DNA from 4 places in the Providencia sp. R33 genome. Region 2 is predicted to be linked to each of the others. Evidence: predicted binding sites of a transcription regulator. Region 2 holds the regulator's gene; each other region holds the start of a gene.

Region 1 (2,197 bases), 1.7 Mb from region 2:
AACAGATTTTTTAATGTGAAGAATTAATATGCAGATAAAAAGTGGCTTAATTTTCTATTTTTTATTTGCATATAATCTGTAATGGATAGCTTTAGAGTGAGGGTTAGCAGCATTTTATTTTATCTATATTGGCGTATGATATGCAGCAAATTTAACGTTAATAGACTTTCTTGTAGGTTATATTATGTTGTTGCGTTCAGGTGTGGCTCTGGCTATTTTTTCCTATATTTTATGGGGGATAACCCCTTTATTTTATCGACTACTGCCTGAAGCTGAACCGCTAGAACTACTTGCACAACGCCTCATCTGGTCTATTCCATTGCTATTTTTAATCCGCTTAGTGATTAAAAACAAAACAATATGGAAACAAGTGTGGACTGATAAAAAGTCTATTATTCTTTGTCTTTTTAGTTCATCGGTGATGGCTATTTCTTGGACCACCTTTACTTATGCATTGACTCATGGGCAAGTGTTAGCCGCAAGTTTAGGTTATTTCATTAATCCATTATTCTCTATTTTACTGGGAGTTGTTTTTTTACGTGAAAGATTAGTTTTTGCGGAAAAAATGGCTGTTACTTTTATTTTGGCTGGGGTGGGTTATCAAATCTGGCAGTATGGTGAATTACCTGTTTTAGCATTAGTGATGGGAAGTGCCTTTGCTGTATATGGATTGATCCGTAAGTTTATTCGGTTTGATGTTATTACATCACTATTTTTAGAAGCATTGTGGTTGTTACCTGTCGCAATAGGAATTACTTGGTGGTTATCGTCAAAAGGATTGAGCGCAGTGGAGGCGGGGGATTGGCAGCTTCGCGCTTTGTACATGTTAGCAGCGCCAGTGACGATTATTCCATTACTATTCTTTACTGCGGCGATTAAGCGGACATCACTTACAGTTATTGGTTTGGCTCAGTATATAGAGCCGACAATTCAATTTTTACTTGCCGTATTCTTATTTAATGAATTGTTTGATTGGGTCAAGGGGATCAGTTTTTCATTAATCTGGATTGGTTTGCTATTTTGTATTTTAGCATTACTGCATAAGCAATATGCTAAGTTTTCCCAGAAAGAGCCTTTTATTACAGGGCGTGATAACTCCCTTTAAATCAGAATATATTTCATTAATTTCAAAAGGCTATGATTTTCATCATGGCCTTTTAATTTCCTGAATAGCAAAAGCAAACGTTTGCGTATATAATTCTCGCTATTATTTTCGCATAGAAGGTCATCAATTATGGAACAGTTAGGTACGGCGCTTTGTACATCTGCAACGAAAGTTATGTTACTGGGTGCGGGAGAACTAGGTAAGGAAGTTGCCATTGAATGCCAACGCTTAGGCATTGAAGTGATTGCGGTAGACCGTTATGAAAATGCACCGGCTATGCACATTGCCCATCGCAGTCATGTCATCAATATGCTTGATGGTGAAGCACTAAAAAATCTGGTTGCGACAGAAAAACCTGATTTTATCGTGCCTGAAATTGAAGCAATAGCCACAAAAACGCTAGTTGAACTTGAAGAGCTGGGGCAGAAAGTTGTCCCTTCTGCAAACGCTGTTTTCTTAACAATGGATAGGGAAGGTATTCGCCGCCTTGCCGCTGAAACATTAGGCTTACCTACATCTGAATATTATTTCGTAGAAAATAAACCCGATTTTATTGAAGCGGCTGAAAAAATTGGTTTCCCGTGTATTGTAAAACCCGTCATGAGTTCATCGGGGAAAGGGCAAAGTGTCATTCGTTCAAATGCGGATTTAGAAAAAGCGTGGAATTATTCCCAAGAAGGTGGTCGTGCAGGGCAAGGCCGTGTCATTGTTGAGAAAATGGTTAACTTTGATTTTGAAATTACACTGCTAACCGTTAGTGCTGCTGATGGGATCCATTTTTGTGCTCCTGTAGGGCACCGCCAAGAAAAAGGTGATTATCGTGAGTCTTGGCAGCCTCAAGTGATGAGCGAAAAAGCGTTGAAAAAGGCTCAAGAGATTGCGGCGAAAATCGTTTCTGCATTAGGTGGTTACGGCTTGTTTGGTGTTGAATTATTTGTTTGTGGAGATGACATTATTTTTAATGAAGTTTCTCCACGCCCTCATGACACAGGAATGGTCACTCTGATTTCACAGAATCTGTCTGAATTTGCCTTACATGTCCGTGCATTCTTAGGACTCCCAATTGGCCTCATTCGCCAATATGGACCAAGC
Region 2 (2,197 bases):
CGTAATGCTCGCCCTAAATACTTAGAAAATTTCTGGGCGCTGGTTAACTGGAAATTCGTGGAAGAAAACTTAGCTTAATTTAATATGTTTTCTCAATAGAATAAGGGCGAGTTATTACTCGCCCTTATTTATTCACCCAATGAAGATGAAACACAACTAGAATAAATGTACAGCAATGAAAATAATCATCGCTAATGAACCCACTGCTGCTAGTATTCCATATTTAACATCTGTATCCATGAGTTCCTCTCATCCTAACAAAATTGAATTAACTATAACCACACAAACATTAAGGTTAATGAGTATACACATCCAAAAAAGCAAAACCAGTGTCTATATCACATGTTATAACATCAATTATTTCTTTCGTTTTTGCGCTAGATCAGACAAAATCGACAACAAATCGCTAAATTATTGCCAGCAAAGGATCTATGCATCAATATGCAGGTAATTTTTTAACTAGAATTCTTAGAGAGACCTATAGTTGGTCAGGAGTTTTATTCCCCCATGGCAACGATTAAAGATGTGGCGAAACGCGCTGGCGTCTCTACCACTACCGTATCCCATGTTATTAATAAAACGCGCTTTGTGGCAGATGATACCAAAGCGGCAGTTTGGGCTGCGATAAAAGCGCTCAATTATTCACCTAGTGCGGTTGCCCGTAGTTTAAAAGTGAATCACACCAAATCGATTGGTTTGTTAGCAACATCAAGCGAGGCCCCTTACTTTGCAGAAGTTATTGAGTCCGTTGAAAATAGCTGCTACGAAAAAGGTTATACACTGATCCTCTGTAACTCTCACAATAACTTAGGTAAACAAAAAGCCTACTTACAGATGTTGGCGCAAAAACGTGTCGATGGCTTACTGGTTATGTGTTCCGAATACCCAGAGACCCTTATCGGAATGCTGGAAGATTATCGTAATATCCCAATGGTTGTGATGGATTGGGGAACTTCCCGCGGGGATTTCACCGATAGCATTATCGATAATTCATTCCATGGAGGCTATCTCGCAGGGCGTTATCTCATTGACCGCGGTCACCGTGACATTGGTGTGATCCCAGGTTCCCTTGAACGAAATACAGGGATTGGCCGTCTGACTGGCTTCCAAAAAGCCATGGAAGAAGCCAAAGTGACCCTAAAAGATGAGTGGATTGTTCAAGGGGATTTTGAGCCTGAATCAGGCTATAAAGCGATGATGCAGATTTTAAGCCATAAACAGCGCCCTACTGCTGTTTTCTGTGGTGGTGATATCATGGCAATGGGCGCTATCTGTGCGGCAGATGAAATGGGTCTACGCGTCCCACAAGACATTTCAATCATTGGTTACGATAATGTGCGCAATGCGCGCTATTTTACCCCTGCATTGACAACAATCCATCAGCCTAAAGAGCGTTTAGGCCAAATGGCTTTCGCTATGTTACTAGACCGTATTGTGAATAAGCGCGAAGACGCTCAAACTATCGAAGTTCACCCTCGCCTTGTTGAGCGCCGTTCTGTTGCTGATGGGCCATTTATCGACTACCGTCGATAATCGATACTATGTTGATAACCATTCCGCGTTGAGAGTTTCATTATCGCCAAGATAATCTAATAACCAACTCAACGCTGGAGAAGTATTTTTCTCTACCCACGTTAAACAACATGGGCTAGGTGGAAATGGCTGTGCTAGCGTCAATTCCACCAATTTGCCTTCCGTGCATAACGGTGCTGCACGATGCTCAGGTACCATCCCTACACACAACCCATTAGCCAAACACGCTAAACCATTTTCCCAATAGGGAACCACTAAACGTCGTTGGTTATCCAGTGCCCAAGTATCGCGCTTAGGTAAGCTACGAGACGTATCTTCTAAGCACAAACTTGGATATTGGCGCATTTCATCATCTGTTAGGCTATGCTTTATTTTCGCTAAGGGGTGCTCAGGACTTGCGACACACATCCACGGCATAAACCCCATATCTCGAAAGCTATAACGCTCGCCAATCGGTGATGCCCGTGTCGCACCAATAGCGACATCCACCCGCCCATCAGCTAAAGCATCCCAAACGCCATTAAAAACTTCAGGGTGTATATACAATTCAATATCAGGGAAATGGCGATAAAAATCGAGAATAAGCTGTTCGGTCCGTTGCGGCTTAACGATACAGTCAACCGCAATGCTAAATTGCCCCCGCCAACCATTTGCAGCCTGCTGG
Region 3 (2,197 bases), 2.4 Mb from region 2:
ATTTTCCCAAAACCATACCATAAATAAATCAGGGTGTTGCAAGTAAAGTAAAACAGGCCAAGGGAGAATAGCAAGAAGGGCGAGCAACCCAGCAGTAAAACTGTAGAGCCAAAATTGTTTTGTTCGACATTGGGCTAAAAATACAGGGGCTAACAATAGGCAAATCCACAGAACACCGGGAACAAATACACCTTTTGAGAGCATCGTTACAATGGTACCTACGCAAAACCAGATGGCAGACATTCCCATTTTTTGTTGTTGGATCAAGCCTAATAACCCATAAAGCCCGATTGTTGCACCTGTTATCAGGGCAACATCAGTAAACATATCATGGCTATGGCGGATGATCCCCGGCGCACAAGCATACAGTGCAAAAGCAACCCAAATGCGGGTATCGGTAAAGTCTTTCGCAATAAAAAATCGGCGAGCCAGTAGAATAAAAAATGAAAAATTAACCACTGAAAAAAACAAACTGGCGGTTCGTGCTGCATCATAAAGAGGCATAAACCCTGAAAATAAATGGGAGGTTAGGGTAGCAACCCAATAATATAGCGGGGGTTTTTCCATAAAAGGTTCACCCGCGTTGGTTGGAACGAGCCACTGCCCTGTTTCATACATGGTTTGAATAATACCAAAGCTGTAATTTTCATCTTGTTTCCATGGGCTATGGCTATAAATACCTGGAAGTAAATATAGAGTAAGAAAACCGATAAAAAGCAGTAAAACACCCCGTCGTAACGTGATGAATTGTATATTTCTATTTGGCATATTTATTTAATACTTTAGTTTGTTATGATAAAAACAATAACCATGTTGAATAATAATTACATTTATATATTAAAAACAATATTCACTCAGTAATGGATATTTATATTTTTCTGTTAATAAATAATATTATTTTATGACGTGCGCTTAAATTATTTTACCATGAAATAATAATGAGTTAGCTAAACGTTTTGTAAGCAAATATTCTGTGATTGTACCAAAGAAAATAATCAAAGAGCCTAAACAAAGTCTATATGAAAATGAGTTAGTTGTTTTTACCTGGCTTTATTTTTAACAAAGGATAAAAAATAATAAGTATAATTAACAGAACGGCCTTTATTACAGGGGTATTTATTCTATTTTTTGTGGTGAAAAATGGGTTGCATGTAGACAAAAAAACTAAAAACACTTGATCATTGGCCCGTTTTCGAACGATAATTGCTCTCCTCACAATACGCCTTATTCTTATTTTTAAGCCAAACGATTGCGCCATTGTTTTGATTGAGTTTTTTCCCTCAGTCAATTTAGCTTTTAGAAAAACGTAATCGTTTACGTCAGCAGGTGTGTGATAAGTCAGCAAGATGGGCATACAAACTTACTGGCTTTTAAAATGTTCGTTTACCATTAACAGCAGAGGTACACCATGTCAGGCCAACAGGCTTCATCCAATTGCAAATTGGATTCATTTTTTAAGATCACCGCGCGCGGCTCTTCCGTTCGTCGTGAGATCATCGCAGGGTTAACGACATTCTTAGCGATGGTTTATTCTGTTATTGTTGTACCTGGTATGTTAGGGCAGGCTGGTTTCCCGCCTACTGCTGTGTTTATTGCAACTTGTTTAGTGGCAGGTTTTGGTTCATTACTAATGGGGTTATGGGCAAATTTGCCGATGGCCATTGGTTGTGCCATTTCACTTACCGCTTTTACTGCTTTTAGCTTAGTTTTAGGTCAGCAAATTAGTATTCCTGTTGCGTTAGGCGCAGTATTTCTCATGGGGTGCTTATTCACAATTATTTCTGTAACAGGTATTCGTAGCTGGATTTTACGTAATATGCCAATGGGCATTGCTCACGGTACAGGGATTGGTATCGGTTTGTTTTTATTATTAATCGCGGCAAATGGTGTCGGCTTAGTGATCAAAAACCCAAATCCAGGTTTACCTGTGTCATTGGGTGAATTTACCTCTTTCCCTGTTTTAATGTCTCTAGCCGGTCTTGCCGTTATTTTCGGATTGGAAAAACGCCGTGTACCAGGTGGCGTGTTATTAGTGATTATTGCTATTTCCATCATTGGTTTGATTTTTGACCCCGCAGTGAAATATCAAGGCCTGTTTAAATTACCATCATTGGGTGACGATGGCCTTTCTTTGGTGTTCAACATGGACATCATGGGGGCGCTACAACCAATGGTATTGCCAAGTTTATTGGCATTG
Region 4 (2,197 bases), 2.2 Mb from region 2:
CCAGTAATTCCGATTAACGCTTGCACCCTCCGTATTACCGCGGCTGCTGGCACGGAGTTAGCCGGTGCTTCTTCTGTCGGTAACGTCAATCGTTAATGATATTAGCATCAACGCCTTCCTCCCGACTGAAAGTACTTTACAACCCTAGGGCCTTCTTCATACACGCGGCATGGCTGCATCAGGCTTGCGCCCATTGTGCAATATTCCCCACTGCTGCCTCCCGTAGGAGTCTGGGCCGTGTCTCAGTCCCAGTGTGGCTGATCATCCTCTCAGACCAGCTAGGGATCGTCGCCTAGGTGAGCCATTACCTCACCTACTAGCTAATCCCATATGGGTTCATCCGATAGCGCAAGGACCGAAGTTCCCCTGCTTTGCTCCTGAGAGATTATGCGGTATTAGCCACCGTTTCCAGTAGTTATCCCCCTCTATCGGGCAGATCCCCATACATTACTCACCCGTCCGCCGCTCGTCAGCGAGAAGCAAGCTTCCCCTGTTACCGCTCGACTTGCATGTGTTAGGCCTGCCGCCAGCGTTCAATCTGAGCCATGATCAAACTCTTCAATTAAAAAGCTTGATGCTCAAAGAATGTTTACTGTCGTATGTCTTCTTGCGAAAACATATTACCTATTAGTTCATATATATGAATTAACGTGTTAGTCACTCTTCAAGACTTAAAATCAAATATTTTTTGATAGTGTCCTGTGAGTGCCCACACAGATTGTCTGATAAATTGTTAAAGAGCGTTGCGACTTAATCTTTCGATTTTCGACTTCAAGGTCGTTGTCGCGAGGTGACGTATAATACGTTTTCCTCATCGAGAGTCAAGCGATTTTTTGCTTTTTCTTTTCAGAATCTCTCGCTGCCGTTTCAGTGTTCATCGCGCTTTGCGTTGTCTTGTTCCCGGTCAGTGGATGCGCATTATAGGGAGTCAGAAAAATCTGGCAACCCCTTTTTTGCATTTTTTTATTCAACTGCTGCATTCCACAGCAAAACCCCTATTTATACCGAGTTATCCACGAAGTTATCCACAACGATAAAATAATTTAAAATTTATCGCGCATTACGCAAACGTTTGCGTTACAATTAGCACGAAATTTCAGCATTGATTTTGTTTTTATGTTCTGAAATTGTTAGTGACTTATATATAGCTATTGAAGAAGCAACCAAATTCCGCTTTTATAAGTAGGTATATAAGAAGAGCCAATGGCTTTTCACTCATTGATGTTCGTATTGCCTTATTTATCCAAATCCAAGGGATCTATCTCATGCAACTGCTTCGTCCTATTCGTCGTGCCCTGCTTAGTGTGTCTGATAAAACAGGGGTTGTTGAATTCGCTAAGGCGCTTTCCGAGCGTGGTGTTGAGCTTCTATCAACTGGCGGTACTGCGAAACTCCTCGCAGAATCAGGTCTTAATGTGACTGAAGTGTCTGATTACACCGGATTCCCTGAAATGATGGATGGTCGCGTGAAAACATTGCACCCGAAGGTTCATGGTGGAATTTTAGGTCGTCGAGGTACCGATGACGCAATCATGCAAGAACATGATATTTCACCTATCGATATGGTTGTTGTAAATTTATATCCTTTTGCTCAAACCGTCGCAAAACCAAACTGTACATTAGAAGATGCGGTTGAGAATATCGATATCGGTGGCCCAACCATGGTGCGCTCTGCCGCTAAAAACCATAAAGACGTTGCGATCGTAGTCAACAGTAATGACTATCAAGTTATTATTGATGAAATGGATAATCACCAAAATTCACTGAATTGGGCGACCCGTTTTGACTTAGCAATAAAAGCATTCGAGCACACAGCTGCTTACGATAGCATGATCGCTAACTATTTCGGCGAGCTCGTTGCACCTTATTATGGCGATACCACGCAACCTTCAGGCCGTTTCCCTCGCACCTTGAATTTAAACTTTATTAAAAAACAAGATATGCGCTATGGCGAAAACAGCCACCAAGATGCCGCTTTCTATATAGAAGAAAATCCAAAAGAAGCGTCAATTGCAACTGCACAACAAATTCAAGGCAAGGCACTTTCTTATAATAATATCGCAGATACCGATGCTGCTCTTGAATGTGTGAAGTCATTCGACGAACCTGCTTGTGTGATTGTGAAGCATGCAAACCCTTGTGGTGTCGCTATCGGCAAAGATATTCATGCAGCTTATGATAATGCATTTAAAACTGA

What was found. The regulator PurR, encoded in region 2, represses purine synthesis genes. The targets are predictions, from matches to a motif close to CANGCAAACGTTTGCNTG.
Region 1: the regulator PurR is predicted to act here: its motif matches at 1,176-1,193, upstream of purT (formate-dependent phosphoribosylglycinamide formyltransferase).
Region 3: the regulator PurR is predicted to act here: its motif matches at 1,239-1,256, upstream of J6836_RS20040 (NCS2 family permease).
Region 4: the regulator PurR is predicted to act here: its motif matches at 1,062-1,079, upstream of purH (bifunctional phosphoribosylaminoimidazolecarboxamide formyltransferase/IMP cyclohydrolase).

What each region holds. Positions count from the first base shown of each region.
Region 1 covers NZ_CP072453.1:192,186-194,382, forward strand. Annotated here, with positions in the region: gene J6836_RS01020 (aminoimidazole riboside kinase) at 1-14, shown strand, start outside; gene rarD (EamA family transporter RarD) at 185-1,105, shown strand; gene purT (formate-dependent phosphoribosylglycinamide formyltransferase) at 1,235-2,197, shown strand, end outside.
Region 2 covers NZ_CP072453.1:1,919,385-1,921,581, forward strand. Annotated here, with positions in the region: gene sodB (superoxide dismutase [Fe]) at 1-78, shown strand, start outside; gene purR (HTH-type transcriptional repressor PurR) at 508-1,533, shown strand; gene punR (DNA-binding transcriptional activator PunR) at 1,540-2,197, opposite strand, start outside.
Region 3 covers NZ_CP072453.1:4,307,903-4,310,099, forward strand. Annotated here, with positions in the region: gene J6836_RS20035 (ArnT family glycosyltransferase) at 1-768, opposite strand, end outside; gene J6836_RS20040 (NCS2 family permease) at 1,409-2,197, shown strand, end outside.
Region 4 covers NZ_CP072453.1:4,150,801-4,152,997, reverse strand. Annotated here, with positions in the region: rRNA gene J6836_RS19465 (16S ribosomal RNA) at 1-565, opposite strand, end outside; gene J6836_RS23235 (hypothetical protein) at 822-980, opposite strand; gene purH (bifunctional phosphoribosylaminoimidazolecarboxamide formyltransferase/IMP cyclohydrolase) at 1,266-2,197, shown strand, end outside.